2 regions of the Paenibacillus sp. V4I7 genome follow, and region 2 is predicted to be linked to the other one. Evidence: a T-box and tRNA genes for the amino acid it is inferred to sense, from the RefSeq annotation. Region 2 holds a T-box; the other holds one or more tRNA genes.

Region 1 (7,599 bases), 120 kb from region 2:
CGGTAGACAACGCCGCGTGTTGCAGCCAGTTCCTTGTTTGTTGGAATTCCGTAGTTTTTACCATTAATTTTGGAACCATCAAAGAAAGCAGGATCAAGCTCTTTCTTAAGTTCAGGAGCATTTTTATCAACTAGCGGTCCAAGATCTAGGAAAGCGCCCTTTGCTACATTGATTGCATATCTTTGCCATGCAGCTGTGAAAACAATATCGGACGGTTCACCTGAGGCGATCATCAAGTTTAATTTATTATCCCATTGTCCCCAATCAACTGCGTTAATTTTGAGGGTAACGTTCAGTTTATCTTTTAAGTATTTGTTAGCCTCGGCTTCAACCAATGCAACATCTTTCTGTGGGGTTCCAGGAAACATAAGCTGTATTTCAGCCGTTGGTTCATTTGCTTTTGCTGTTGCTGTTGCAGCGGCAGATGCTGCCGGCGCTGGCGTAGAAGTCGTGCTTTCCTTCCCACAACCCGCGGCTACCATACTAAGTGCTAACAAAGAAACCAAACTTATAGAACCTAAATTCTTTTTCACTAGTAAACCCTCCCAATTTTTTTATATATACTAACCGGAGTTATCCGGAATTAGCCTTTCACAGCACCGATGGTCAATCCTTTAACAAAATATTTTTGGAAGAAAGGATAAGCGAATATGATAGGTCCAATACCCACTACTGCCATTGCCATCCGCAGTGTTTGCGAAGGGAGATTAACTACAGCACCCATTTTCGATAATTGGTTGGCAGCATTCTCATTCGTAGTTAAATATTGAATATTAAGCAGCGTTTTATACATTAAATATTGCAAACTTATTCCGTTGCCTTTCGTGATAAAGATCAAGCTGAGAAACCAGTCATTCCAGTAGTTCAAAGTATTAAATAATCCGATTGTTGCGAGCACCGGTAGTGATAAGGGAAGGATAATTTTATAAAATATCTTCACTTCACTCGCACCGTCAATGGTTGCGGATTCAATGATAGATTCAGGAATGGTCGTTTGAAAAAATGTCCGCATGATAATCACAAAAAATGGCTGAAGAAACAAAGGGATAATAAGTGACCAAACCGAATCCTTAAGATGCAATAAATTCACATATACCAGATACCAAGGAACCAAACCGCCGTTAAAGATCATTGTTAAAAATATGAAAAGTGCAAATTTATTCCGATGTCGGAGTTCCCTTCTAGATAAGGGATACGCATAAAGTGCAATTAACAGCAGGCTAAGCAAAGTTCCTACAACGGTTACAAATATCGTCACCCCATAAGCCGTAATAATTTGAGATAATTGATTATAAAGAAAACTGTAGGCATCCAGACTGAACTTCTCCGGGTAGAATTTAAAACCGTTCGCAATCACCGTATTCTCATCCGAGAAAGAAATGCTAATGACCAGAAGTACCGGAAGTAGACAAGCTAAGGATAAACAGATAAAAAACAGATGCAGCAATAACTGCGATATTTTGTATTTCGCCATTTTGATCCCCCTAAAAGTTACCGATTTCTTATTCTAAAAGAGTGCGTTCTCTCGGCTAAATTTTCTCACGAGAACGTTAGTCGTTAATACTAAAATCATCCCGACAACAGCTTGATAAAGCCCTGCAGCAGAAGACATTCCGATATCACCATTCGTTTGGAACGTTCTATACACATAGGTGTCAATCACGTTAGTCGTTGGGAAAATCGATCCTGAATTTAATGGAACTTGGAAGAACAGCCCGAAATCCGAATAGAAAATTCTACCGATAGCAAGCAAAGTCGTAATGATAATTATTGGATATAATAACGGAATCGTTATATAGCGTACTTGATGCCACCTGGATGCCCCGTCAATCGTTGCAGCTTCATAGTAATCACTGTCAAAACCGATAATCGCAGCAAGATAAATGAGTGAGAAATAACCTATGCTTTTCCATGTATTCACAAGAGGAAGTATATACGGCCAGTATTTGTTTTCCGAGTACCAATCGATGGCTTCAAATCCTAGTGGAGTCAAGATCGATTTATTGATAAATCCATTTTCCACCCCTAAGAAAGCAAGAACGATATAACTAACAATGACCATTGATAAGAAATAAGGTAAGAAAATAATCGACTGATACATTTTTCCTGCAATTCGACTTTTAACTTCATTAAACAAAATAGCAAGACCGACACCGAACACAAGATTCAACAAAATAAACAATGCGTTATAGAGCAGTGTATTGCGGGTAATAACCCAAGCATCTGAGGTGCTGAATAAAAATTTGAAATTTGTCCATCCCACCCATGGACTATGCAAAATTCCATCGGTATAGTTCACGTTTTTAAAAGCAATAATTACACCAAACATCGGAAAGTAATTGTTAATGAGAAGAAATATAACACCTGGCATAAACATAAGATAAAGCGCTTTATATTGCAAAATATGACGAAGGCCATCGTTCTTTTTACGAATACTTCGTTTTACAGGTTTTGCAGGTACTGTTATACTAGCCTCCTGGTTCATTTGAAAACCCTCCTATTATCCGGCAAGCTTTACATCTTGCATCTTCTATTGCTTATTATAAGGTGCAGAATCTATCTACTCTACTGGTAACAGTGACTTATCAACTTGTGTTATTGTGACATAAATAAAAAACTCTTTGGCTATAAAACCAAGAGTCTTCCTTTTTATTAATTATACTTAAGATTTACTCTTTCGAAATTCCTGTGGAGTTAATCCGACATATCTTTTAAACATTTTAGTAAAATGAGGGATATCACCATAGCCAACCAAAGAGGAAACGTCACTTATTTTAATATTTGTGGAGATCAAAAGTAACTTTGCTTTGTTCATTCTTTTCTCCAGAATGTAGTCCGTTAACGAAGTGTTTGTTTCTTTTCGAAACAACCGAGATAAATACGCTGAATTAAAGTGTACATATTCTGCAATTTGCTCTCTACTAAGTTCATCCTGCAAATGCTCATCTATATAATCGTATATTTTTTGGATGACGGAAGCTTGTTCTCTATCCTCTACTTGTAGGATGTCTTTTCCTAGTGTGACAATGCGTTGAGACCACTGATTAAATTGCGCTAACACTTTGTTGGATTGGGTAACATTGCTGCGTTCCATTTCCAAAAGTGATACATACGTTTTGTGCAGATTAGGGAACTTTGAGACTGTGCCGACATAGCAGGACAAATGACAATAAAAGTATTGATTGCAAGCCGATAAGTAGCTTTCACACCGACGTGTAAGTTCCTCCATATCCATACTCTCGCCATGTTTTTCATAAAGTATAACGATATTATGTCCTCTTCGATCTTGAATGACGCAGCCCTGATCTCCTTTTACAATTAATTCCGAAGCTGCATTTCGCAGCGCATATTCCAGTATTTCTTCTTCACGAACTGTCAACTCCTTTTGCCACAATTCTACACTTATTAAAATAGGCAGTATTGAACATTGGGATGAAATATTCAATTGATATTTTGTAATAAGCTGTTCTAATTGCGTTTCCGAAGGGGATATTCGATTCGCAAAAAATTCCTGCCAAAATCTTTCCTCCATAAGAGGTTTATGGGATTCAAACAATGAAGAGTATTTTTTGTAAGTTCGATCTATCATAAGTTTTTGTATGACACGGCTAACAACAGCCTTTAATTCTTCATAATTAACAGGCTTCAACAAATAATCAAAACTGCCTAGGTGAATCGCTCTGCGTGCATAACTAAAGTCAGCATGACCTGTGACAAAAATCGTTTCTGTTTGGGGATAATTTTCTTTTATCCATTCTAATAGTTCTAAGCCATTACATGAAGGCATTTCTATGTCACAAATTACGATATCTACTGCGGATAAAGCAAACCGCTCTTTGGCCTCCTCCGCATTGAATGCCTCAAATACTTCTGATATGTCCATCTGCGACCAATCAATGCCTTGAGTGATACCTTTGACGGCATATAACTCATCATCCACAACCAACAAGTTATACATCTTCATCCTCCTCGCTTACAGAATAACTCATCGGAATACCTAATTTAACTTCAGCGCCTCTAACTTTACCATTGTTAAACAACAATTTTGCTTTTCCTTTATATCTGATACGCTGCCTTTTTATTACATTTTGAATACCTAGATGGCCTTCTGCAAATAACTCATCTTCGTAACTGACTTCTTTCAAATTTTTCAATAAAGTCTCAGAAAATCCCACTCCGCTATCACTGACTTCTATCCATAAGAAATCATCCGGCATTTGTTCATCTGCTGTCACGATGATTTGAACCGTAAAGAGTTCTCTTCGATCCGCAAATCCATGGATGATGCTATTTTCAACAAATGTTTGAATCGTTAAAGGTAGGATATCACATTTCCGATATTGATCCGGCAGTTCAATCTCATAAACGAGTTGGTTAGGAAACCGCAGCTTTTGGATCTCCAAATAATTTTGAGTGTGTCTGATTTCAGCTTCTAGTGTCACGGTCCCTTGTTTAGTCTGCGTAATAAAACGAAAGTATTCTGCCAAATGCTGTGTCATTTTTTGGATCAAAGCATATTCCTTAATAGCTGCTAAACTATAAATAATATTCAATGAATTTAAATAAAAATGCGGTCGGATTTGCACTTGCAGAAGTCCAAATTCAGCCTCCTGCGTACGAATTTTCTCCTCATAAACATTTATTTTCAACTTTGAAATCTCTGTAACCATATTGTTAAACGTGCCTATCAAAAAAGAAAATTCACTCGAGTGATCTTCATTCAATCGAATGTTTAAATCACCTCGCATAATACGTTTCATCCCAAGCATCAATGTATTCATTGGCTTCAATAAGACACTTCGCAGAAAGTATAAGTAAAAAAGCAGAATCAATATCCCACACAAAGGGATAAAATATACCGCTATCTGAAAGAATGGAAGATGTTTCAGCATAGTCCCTTCGGGAATCATTACGGTGTAATTAATGTTTGCAATTTCAGAAAAAACACTAATCAACAAATATTTATTATTATCCTTCGGATCAGTTACAATTTGGTACGTATTATTAAGACGAGGTACTGCTTCAACGGCTTCCTTTAGTTCCGAAGCTCCAAGCGTCGTATGTGATGCGACATCCCCATTTTTGGAAAGTATGACTGCACCGCCGGTTGTCCCCATATCCAAAAACTGTAACGAAGCGACCAAGCTGTCTGTATTTACGATTGCCCCCGCAATGAGATTGTTCGTCAGGCGCGTAGTTTTCATCAAGACTGTTCGATTTTCAAATTGAATTAACTGCCATACCGGCGAGTCCATGTTTTTCTGATCAGTTATTTCTATTGGAACTGATTCCGTAATTAGCCGCTGCTGAAAATAATAATCCTTTTTAGTTACAAAGGTCACATCCTGTGTCCGGTCATTAAAAAGAAATATGGTATCCAGCAGAAAAAAATAATTGAGGTTCGTTTGAAAGCGATTGACTATTCTTTTTTTAGTTAGCAAATACTCGTCCGTACCAAATGTGAGATCATTTAGCTGATTAATGTCAATTTCGTTATCCCATAAATCATACAGATAGGTGTTAGTTTCAGCAAATATCTGATTGATTTGCTTTACATGCTGCGCAAGTAAGTTGCTATTTGTTGTGGAGACTTGCTCTCGTACGACATTTATTGCATACAAATTATTAAATAATAGAAAAAAAACAAGCGGAATAATAATGATTAGAAAGCCAGTAATGAATTTGAAACGCAAGGAATTTCTCATATCCATCCTCCTTTCAGTCAGAAAAATAAATGAAGTATTTTCTCGATTTCACAGCCATTTGTATATGATTCAAACGCATTAAATTTTATATCCATACAATATAAAAAATAGGACATGAAATCAAATGATTTCATGTCCTATTTTTGCTTCATACCGGCAAGAGGACTCGAACCTCCACCCTTTCGGACTCGATTTTGAGTCGAGCGCGTCTGCCATTCCGCCATGCCGGCATATGAAGTTGTAAAGATAATGGTGCCGAAGACCAGACTTGAACTGGTACGGTAGTCACCTACCGCAGGATTTTAAGTCCTGTGCGTCTGCCGATTCCGCCACTCCGGCTAATAAATGTGGAGGCGCCACCCAGATTCGAACTGGGGGTAAAGCTTTTGCAGAGCTCTGCCTTACCACTTGGCTATGGCGCCTTAGTAATAATGGAGCGGAAGACGGGGATCGAACCCGCGACCCTCGCCTTGGCAAGGCGATGCTCTACCGCTGAGCCACTTCCGCATATAAAACTGGGGATCAAGGATTTGAACCTTGGCATGACGGAGTCAAAGTCCGTTGCCTTACCGCTTGGCTAATCCCCATTATGTTACTTGGGTAATAATGGGCGGACGACGGGACTTGAACCCGCGAATGCTGGATCCACAAACCAGTGCGTTAACCCCTTCGCCACGACCGCCACAATATTAAGTTTCTTACTTTTTTGGCAGGGGCAGCAGGAATTGAACCCACACCAAAGGTTTTGGAGACCTTTGTTCTACCCTTAAACTATGCCCCTAGAAAAAGTAAATGGAGGCTGATGGATTCGAACCACCGAACTCGAAGAGAGCAGATTTACAGTCTGCCGTGTTTAGCCACTTCACTAAGCCTCCACAAAGCAATGGTGCCGTCGAGAGGACTTGAACCCCCAACCTACTGATTACAAGTCAGTTGCTCTACCAGTTGAGCTACAACGGCATATTAAGTTTGTAAAAATGGTGGCTCGGGACGGAATCGAACCGCCGACACGAGGATTTTCAGTCCTCTGCTCTACCGACTGAGCTACCGAGCCTTACTTGATTTTGAAAAAATGGCGGAGCTGACGGGATTCGAACCCGCGGTCTCCTGCGTGACAGGCAGGCATGTTAGGCCACTACACCACAGCTCCATGCTAAGTACAATATCTTCTTCTATAAGAAGATTGGTTGCGGGGGCAGGATTTGAACCTGCGGCCTTCGGGTTATGAGCCCGACGAGCTACCGGGCTGCTCCACCCCGCGTCAATAAGCATATATGATGAATCCTAGTAAAGCAAGTCTTACTAAAGGAATCATGGTGGAGGCTGACGGGATCGAACCGCCGACCCTCTGCTTGTAAGGCAGATGCTCTCCCAGCTGAGCTAAGCCTCCATGGAAGTAAGAATGGTGACCCGTAGGGGACTCGAACCCCTGTTACCTCCGTGAAAGGGAGGTGTCTTAACCACTTGACCAACGGGCCTTGCTAGAAAGATAGTGGCGGAGAGAGAGGGATTCGAACCCTCGAGACGCTTGTGACGCCTACACGATTTCCAATCGTGCTCCTTCGGCCAGCTCGGACACCTCTCCATATGGCTCCCCGAACAGGACTCGAACCTGTGACAACTCGATTAACAGTCGAGTGCTCTACCAACTGAGCTATCAGGGAATAGAAACAATGTTCACTTCAAGGATTTATTCCTTGAAAACTAGATACGAAACTTGCGTAAAGTAATTCATCTTAGGTTTATTGGTTAAGCCCTCGACCGATTAGTATTCGTCAGCTGCATGCATTGCTGCACTTCCACCTCGAACCTATCAACCTCGTCGTCTACAAGGGGTCTTACATACTGGGAAATCTCATCTTGAGGGGGGCTTCGCGCTTAGATGCTTTCAGCG
Region 2 (7,599 bases):
ATTGATGGTCTTGATTGAAAAAGACATCAAGCCTCGTGATATCGTTACGATCGAAGCGATCGATAATGCATTTGCACTCGATATGGCTATGGGTGGTTCCACGAACACGGTTCTTCACACATTAGCTATTGCGGCTGAAGCAGGAATCGAGTATCCGATTTCTCGTATTAACGAAGTGGCAGAGCGTGTTCCTCACCTTGCGAAAATCGCTCCGGCATCCGATTACCACATTGAAGATGTGCATCTAGCCGGTGGTGTTAGTGCGATTATCAATGAGCTGCTCAAAAAGCCGGGTGCATTTGACGGTGACCGCATGACAGTAACTGCCAAAACGTTGCGTGAAAATGTGGCGGGCTGTGAAATTGTGAACCATGATGTGCTGCGTCCAATTACGAACCCGCACAGTGAAAGAGGCGGACTAGCTGTATTGTTCGGTAACCTTGCTCCTGAGGGTAGTATCGTTAAAGTCGGTGCCGTTGATAAATCCGTTGGCGGTCGTCACGTTGGTCCAGCCATTTGCTTCAACTCGCAAGACGAAGCTTTGTACGGTATTGCGAACGGTCATGTTAAAGAAGGCCATGTCGTTGTTATCCGCTACGAAGGACCGAAGGGTGGACCTGGTATGCCGGAAATGCTGGCTCCTACTTCCCAAATCGTAGGTATGGGTCTTGGCGCGAAGGTTGCATTGATTACTGATGGACGTTTCTCCGGGGCATCCCGTGGTATCTCCATCGGTCATATTTCTCCTGAAGCGGCTGAAGGCGGACCACTAGCTTTCGTACACGACGGTGACATCATTGATGTGGACATGGACGGCCGTAAAATCGAATTGCAAATCAGCGATGAAGAATTCGCGAAACGCCGCGAGAGCTGGACAGAGTTCCAACCGAAAATCCAAACCGGATATCTGGCGCGTTATACAAAAATGGTGACAAATGCTAGTGCAGGCGCCATTCTGAAGTTTTAATTATTTATATAAAAAAGGAGTCTCGCGATTGATGCGAACTCCTTTTTTATATGCTAGAATTTATATGTTTTGGGGTTTGGGGTAAGCAAGCTTACTTCTTTTTTATTCGTGCGTGCAGATAAGCTCGTTTTCCGAGCTTAATCTGCACGGGCTCGCGAGACCGGCTTAGAAGCCGATTTCCGGCTTCTCAGACTCTGTCAACGAGCTTCGGCTCGGAGAGCTCTCGCTATAAGCGCGGTTTCGCGCTTATTTGTTCTGGCGCTCTGGAATAAGCGCGTTTTCCGCGCTTATTCAGAACGAACGCGCAGGATGGTCTGTGTCTCGCCTGAGAACGTCGATTTGGCAGGAATTTGCTGTACTTTTTACATCCAACAAAAAATCCTACTACTGTCGAGGGGCTCCAACATCTCCTTTTAAGCAAAAAAGAAATTCATAACAAGCAATGAGCCCCCCAATACCGTAACAGCGACGACGATGGAGAGAGTCAGCACGAAGCGGGCTTTAAAGATGGAGAGCATCATCAGCGTGCTTTTGACGTCGATCATCGGGCCGAACACAAGGAAAGCCAATAAGGAGCCTGGAGAGAAGGAATTGGCGAAGGAGGCAGCCACGAAAGCATCTGTAGTGGAGCACAGGGAGAGCAGGTAGGCAAAGCCCATCATGAACACATGTGAAATGAAAGGTCCCTGACCGATCGCAGATAAGCTGTCTTGGGCAACGAATGTTTGGATAAGAGCGGTCAAAAAGGCGCCTAGCATCAAGTACTTACTCATTTCGAACAGCTCGGTCGTACCGTGGCTGAACATAGTCATCGCGCGACCACCGCCGTGCGAGTGGTTGTGACCGTGGTGATGATCATGATTGTGTTCATGTTCATGATGATTATGATGGTTATGGTTATGGTGATGGTCATGGTCGTGATCATGATCGTGAATGTGATCAGCGTGATGTTCAAGGCTGGAACCCCCGTGGTGGTGCAGCGTATTTGCCTCATTGTCGATAGGATGACGCAAAGGACTGCTTTTCAGGAAACGAGTCAGCAGCAATCCTACGGTGAGCGCAACGCCAAATGTAAGCCCCATTCGCGAATATGCCATTGAAGGCTCCCCACGAAAAGCCATGAACGTCGAGGCGAAGACAATAGGATTCAGAATCGGACCGACGAGAATGAAGATGACGGCTATGTACACAGGCATTCCTTTCCGCATGAGCCGACGAACGAAAGGAATCATTCCGCATTCACAGAGCGGGAACATGATGCCAAGAACGCAGGCAAATAAGATACCTCCTAGCGGGTGCCGCGGTGTCATGCGTCTGATGAACGCTTCAGGAATGAAGTTTTCAACAACCGTGGATAGAAGGACGCCTAGTAACATAAAAGGCAAAGCGTCGAGAAAAATATCCATGAAGGCTGTAAAGACGTGCTTGATTTCATAAATGACCAAACCCATAGGAGGAAGCTCTCTCGTTGTCACGATTAAGATTAGGAGAAACGCGCAAATCATCGTGGAGATAGGAAGGCTCCAGCGATATAGAGTCGATGGCAATTCAATGACACCCCTTTGTCCGTTGATGCGTCCCCGAAGGACGCGGAGTTATTTTATCCATGGAAAGGCTAGTATGATCTATCCTATGTACATGCAGGTCCAGATAGGACAACGTCCTTGATTGACAATCGATTGTTAGGGTGTATAATTATATAAAATCAATTCGCGATGATAGGAACAAGTAAGTTTGTTTTCCGTTTCTCAGAGAGCCGGTGGTTGGTGTGAACCGGTGAAACAAGCAAACTGAATGGATCCTTGAGCATGAGGCTGAACACAGCATGCAGGTTGCCGGAACCTAGGCCGGAGAACATCCTCATCTGTCTAAGTATGCCAAACGGCAGCTCCCCGTTATCAGAGCCTGAAGGTCTTATTGAACAATTGTTCAAGGACAAATTAGGGTGGTACCACGGTCTCTCGTCCCTTGCGGGGAGAGGCCTTTTTGTTGTTTTTTAAACCATAAATAGTTAAGAATTCTGGAGGGATTATCCAATGAAACGAGTATTATCCGGTATGCAATCCAGCGGACAGCTGACGATTGGCAACTATATTGGCGCACTTCGCAATTATGTGAAGCTGCAGCATCTGCATCGCTGTTATTTTATGGTCGTAGATATGCACGCCATCACGGTTCCGCAGGATCCGGCAGCTCTGAAGGAGCAAACAGAGTCTATAGCTTCGCTTTATGTTGCTTCGGGGCTAGATCCAAGTAAGGCATCCATTTTCCTGCAATCCCATGTCCATGCGCACGCAGAGCTCGGCTGGATCATGACGACGCTGACGCATATGGGAGAGCTGGAGCGTATGACACAGTTTAAGGACAAATCCGAAGGCAAGGATTCCGTCGGTGCTGGCCTATTTACGTATCCATCCCTGATGGCAGCAGACATCTTGTTATACAATGCGGACCTTATTCCAGTTGGAGATGATCAGAAGCAGCATTTGGAGCTGACGCGCGATTTGGCGAACCGCTTCAATAACCGGTTTGGTGAAATGTTCGTCATGCCGCAGCCTTATATGCCTGAGATTGGTGCGAGAATCATGTCTTTGGATGATGCAACCAAAAAGATGAGCAAAAGCAGTCCGAATGCAGGTAGTTACATCGCCATGCTGGATGAGCCGGATGTAATCCGGAAGAAGCTGAGCCGTGCGGTCACTGATTCAGGCCGTGAGGTGAAGTATGATCCACAGAACAAGCCTGAGGTCAGTAATTTGATGTCGATCTACTCACACTTTGCTGAGATGAGTGTAGCTGAGATTGAAGCCAAATACGATGGGCAAGGCTATGGTCCTTTCAAAAAGGATCTAGCTGAGCACCTCGTAGCTGTTCTCGAGCCGATCCAACAACGCTATCGTGAAATTCGCAGCTCAGGTGAAATTTTCGACATCTTGAAAAAAGGTGCGCAGGAAGCCGCTGAAGTGGCTGATCAAACCCTGCTCGAAGTGAAGAAGCGGATGGGTTTCGTTGTTATATAAAAAGCAAAAAGAGCTCAAACAGCTAATATAGCTGTTTGGGCTCTTTCTCTTTTTGACAATAGTTGTAGATTCCTTCGTTAAGACCGCGTATTTTTCTTGCGAATCTTAGCTTTAACCGCAAATCCATATCCAATAAAGCCTAACGAGATGATGGAACAGGCAAGGATCATCCAAGGCTGCCTGAGGGCAATGAATAAGCTGATGGAGGCGAGCAGCAGGGTGCCAACAACAGCGAAAAGAAGAGCTAGTGGTTTGCTCATGAACGTGACCTACTTTCTAGAAGATTGAACAGTGTCTTCTTATTTTAAACTTTTTTGATCGCTGTGCATATAAATTCATTTCCTCCACATACTATCTTTGCAAGCTTGCAAATACATCAAAGATTATAGCTGACTGAAAGGAGTCTGAATCCTTATGGCACAAAATCGTAGCAGTAACACATTGGTAGTTCCACAAGCCAACCAAGCTTTAGATCAATTGAAATATGAGGTAGCTCAAGAGCTGGGCATCCAAATTCCTCAAGATGGTTACATGGGTTATATGGCTACTCGCGATGCTGGTGCAATCGGGGGTAACATTACTCGTCGCTTGGTGCAAATTGCTGAGCAAACGCTAGCAGGACAATCTGGCTTCCGTAGCTAGAACCTAACTTCGTTCATAGCTTTCCCGTTTTGTGTAACAATAAAGCTCAGGGGCCTAAAACCCTCTGGGCTTTTTGTTTGTCTTTTTTTAAATGTAAAAAAAGACGCGTTTGGTTAACGCGCCTCTTTTCTAATAAAGCTCAACTTTCAGCTTCTTTTCAAGCCTAGTTTCACTTACCCAGCCCACATAAGAATCGAGTGTTTGGAAATTGTGATCCATCCGGATAACACCTACGAAAGGATACTGCTTGCGGTGACGATAACGCACATCAGCCCATCTTACTTCGTAGCCCCAACGATGTTCTTTCACTTCAGCACATGTGAAGGATGAGAAGTAGAGTAAGGCTTGGATGTCTTCGTGACTTTTGGACACCTCGATGGCTGGATGGTCCTCACATTTGACGGTGTCGATCCACCTAAGCTTCGAATTCTTCAGTTCACCCAACTGGAAGGTACCGTCTGTTCTTCGTTTCACTACGTTCCACACATAGAGGTTGAATGTTACAATAAGTGTGTATTTATCCCCGGGCATATGGGTTGGGTCTTTGCGATAAAGCCCTTTTTCTACGATGTAATGGTCAAGAGAGCGCCAGATGTAATATAGGGCGATAACCCCGTACAAAGTCGGGAATACCAGTTTTGGACTAGCGACGTTGAAAGACCACATGAAAATAGCTGCGATGTGGCTTGAAAAGATAAAGGGATCAAAGATGTGTATAATGTTCCATGACACCCACTTTTCAGAGAATGGCCGGAACGCTTGTGTACCATATGTGTTGAAACAATCTGTGAAGACGTGAAAGCAAACGGCGATTCCTACCCACATACCAAGGTGCAATAAGGGGATTCCATGGAAGAAAAGAGCAAGAGCTCCAGTGATCAGCAGCGTCCATAAAAGTAAAGCTGGCAGAGAGTGAGAACGACCGCGGTGATTTCGAATGTAAGTGGCGTTCCCTTTAAAACGGAGCAGCCCGTCCACATCCGGAATCTGTGAGCCAATAACAGTTCCTATGAAGACCGCAGTGGTTGCCGCTGTGTCCGCAGAAACGCTAGGGTCAATTTGAGACAGTCCCGCTAACCCTAAACCAATTACGAGATGAGTGCCTGTGTCCAAATGGGTTTCCTCCTAAGAATTTTCCGTAGAAAATTTTCTTCGTAAGCATGGGCCGAGTTTTCCTTAGGAAAACTTACTTCATAAGCATGGTCATTTATCCGTCTTTTTATTAGTTTACCATTTTGGAGCAAAAAATAAATCAGAGGGAGATCTAAAAATGTCCAAAGTTTTTGTAGAGTATGCCATAAAACCCGCTTTTCGGGACTCTTTTCTCATCTATATGCAGGAATGGCAGCGGCGGGAAGGGCGGTTTGAGCTCCTGGAGGGAACGGATCAAGAAGGGCTTTTTGTGGAAATTTGGAAGGAAGTTAGCTATGAGGAGTATCTTTCTTTGAAACAAGAACGTTTGCATGAAACCGAAAATGCTTCACAGCAAGCCAAATGGGAAGAGTGGATTGAAGGCGGCCTGCGCAAACTGCATATGTGGCATTTCACAGAATCGACTTCTTCATAAGAAAAAGCCGCTGCTCAATAAAAGAGCAGGCGGCTTTATTTTATACGTGATCTTGTTATTATCTCTGTTGGCCAGGTACGCCGCCAGAGTATGGATAGAGATACTGAAGTTCCTCGTCGAATGTAATGTAATCTAGATTCACCATGAGCAATAAGAAACGCATACCGGTAGCTGGATCGCTGATGATAATATGATCGCGGCCAGCTGCCTCCAGTTTGCCTTTGAAAATTTTGGCATTCCATTGCGAGTTATTTTCGTATGTCATGTAGATTGTAGCCATCTTGCCAAGGTTCAAACGAAGAATATTTTCGATATAGGATTCTTCCATGGGGAGTTGACCAGGCACATTTACACCAGTTTGCAAACCGCCAGTTTGCAGGCCAGCAGGTGGAAAAGCAGTGCCTGCAGGTGGAAAAGCAGTTCCGGCAGGTGGAAAAGCAGTTCCGGCAGGTGGAAAAGCAGTTCCAGCAGGTGGAAATCCAGCTCCAGCAGGTTTATTCGCACTCGTTGTTGGAACGGGATAGGCCGGATATGGATATCCGTAAGGGACTTGCGTGGTCATGGCAGGGTTTCCTAGGTTACCGATTCTGTAAGGGCTGTTCAACATGATCGTATTTCCTCCTTGAGCTTTCCTTGAGAAAGCTTTCTTCATAATTGAAATGTAAAACAAATTCTTAGTACGTGTCATTATCCATAATCATCATATTGTGCATCTGCCTATTTGGTGACTGGCTTTTTGCTTAATTATCCCAAACAAAAAAAGCCCCATAGGGAGCTCACGTAAGTAGAAATTTATAACCGACACCCCAAACCGTCTTAATATATTTTGGTTCTTTCGGGTCAGCTTCTATTTTTTTGCGAAGGTTTGCGATATGTACATCGATTGCACGTTCAGTTACATAGGAATCGAATCCACGGACCCGGTTTAAAAGCTCCTCCCGGCTGTATACTCGTCCTTGATTCTGCCAAAAAAGTTTCATAATTTCAAATTCAGAGAAAGTGGTCTCTATTATTTTTCTATGTACAAAAAGGGAACGCTTCTCTAGATCCAAATGAACGACTTGCTCAGTCGAATCGGTAAATTGAACTAGCGGAGGAAAGGCATTTGAACGTCGCAGTAAAGCTTGTATTCTTGCTGATAGTTCCCTCATTGAGAATGGTTTACATAGGTAATCATCAGCGCCGGTCTGCAAGCCTTTAACGCGATCGGAGACTTCATTTTTGGCGGATACCATAAGAATGGGGATTGTTGACGAATTTCGGAAGTCTGTGCATAGCTGAATCCCGTCAACATCAGGCAGCATAATATCAAGCACGATGACATCAGGTTCGAAATCTCGGAATAACAATTCGCCTTGACGTCCTGTTTCCGCACGCATGACTTGATAACCTTCTTCGTACAA

What was found. A T-box is a leader RNA that pairs with one kind of tRNA and senses whether it is charged. The one in region 2 lies ahead of trpS (tryptophan--tRNA ligase), so its partner is inferred to be a tRNA-Trp.
Region 1: it encodes a tRNA-Trp, which carries the amino acid that the T-box ahead of trpS (tryptophan--tRNA ligase) is inferred to sense. The anticodon was not compared.

What each region holds. Positions count from the first base shown of each region.
Region 1 covers NZ_JAUSZD010000002.1:5,873,533-5,881,131, forward strand. Annotated here, with positions in the region: gene QFZ80_RS27500 (ABC transporter substrate-binding protein) at 1-533, opposite strand, end outside; gene QFZ80_RS27505 (carbohydrate ABC transporter permease) at 584-1,474, opposite strand; gene QFZ80_RS27510 (ABC transporter permease) at 1,508-2,485, opposite strand; gene QFZ80_RS27515 (response regulator transcription factor) at 2,663-3,958, opposite strand; gene QFZ80_RS27520 (sensor histidine kinase) at 3,951-5,705, opposite strand; tRNA gene QFZ80_RS27525 (tRNA-Leu) at 5,857-5,935, opposite strand; tRNA gene QFZ80_RS27530 (tRNA-Leu) at 5,956-6,044, opposite strand; tRNA gene QFZ80_RS27535 (tRNA-Cys) at 6,054-6,127, opposite strand; tRNA gene QFZ80_RS27540 (tRNA-Gly) at 6,138-6,212, opposite strand; tRNA gene QFZ80_RS27545 (tRNA-Gln) at 6,221-6,292, opposite strand; tRNA gene QFZ80_RS27550 (tRNA-His) at 6,315-6,387, opposite strand; tRNA gene QFZ80_RS27555 (tRNA-Trp) at 6,413-6,486, opposite strand; tRNA gene QFZ80_RS27560 (tRNA-Tyr) at 6,499-6,580, opposite strand; tRNA gene QFZ80_RS27565 (tRNA-Thr) at 6,590-6,665, opposite strand; tRNA gene QFZ80_RS27570 (tRNA-Phe) at 6,684-6,759, opposite strand; tRNA gene QFZ80_RS27575 (tRNA-Asp) at 6,779-6,855, opposite strand; tRNA gene QFZ80_RS27580 (tRNA-Met) at 6,890-6,966, opposite strand; tRNA gene QFZ80_RS27585 (tRNA-Val) at 7,020-7,095, opposite strand; tRNA gene QFZ80_RS27590 (tRNA-Glu) at 7,109-7,183, opposite strand; tRNA gene QFZ80_RS27595 (tRNA-Ser) at 7,199-7,290, opposite strand; tRNA gene QFZ80_RS27600 (tRNA-Asn) at 7,294-7,369, opposite strand; rRNA gene QFZ80_RS27605 (23S ribosomal RNA) at 7,451-7,599, opposite strand, start outside.
Region 2 covers NZ_JAUSZD010000002.1:5,757,168-5,764,766, reverse strand. Annotated here, with positions in the region: gene ilvD (dihydroxy-acid dehydratase) at 1-967, shown strand, start outside; gene QFZ80_RS26925 (permease) at 1,381-2,514, opposite strand; T-box leader at 2,674-2,939, shown strand; gene trpS (tryptophan--tRNA ligase) at 3,004-3,987, shown strand; gene QFZ80_RS26915 (DUF5325 family protein) at 4,065-4,247, opposite strand; gene QFZ80_RS26910 (alpha/beta-type small acid-soluble spore protein) at 4,402-4,629, shown strand; gene QFZ80_RS26905 (metal-dependent hydrolase) at 4,759-5,742, opposite strand; gene QFZ80_RS26900 (hypothetical protein) at 5,900-6,196, shown strand; gene gerQ (spore coat protein GerQ) at 6,255-6,803, opposite strand; gene QFZ80_RS26890 (response regulator transcription factor) at 6,973-7,599, opposite strand, start outside.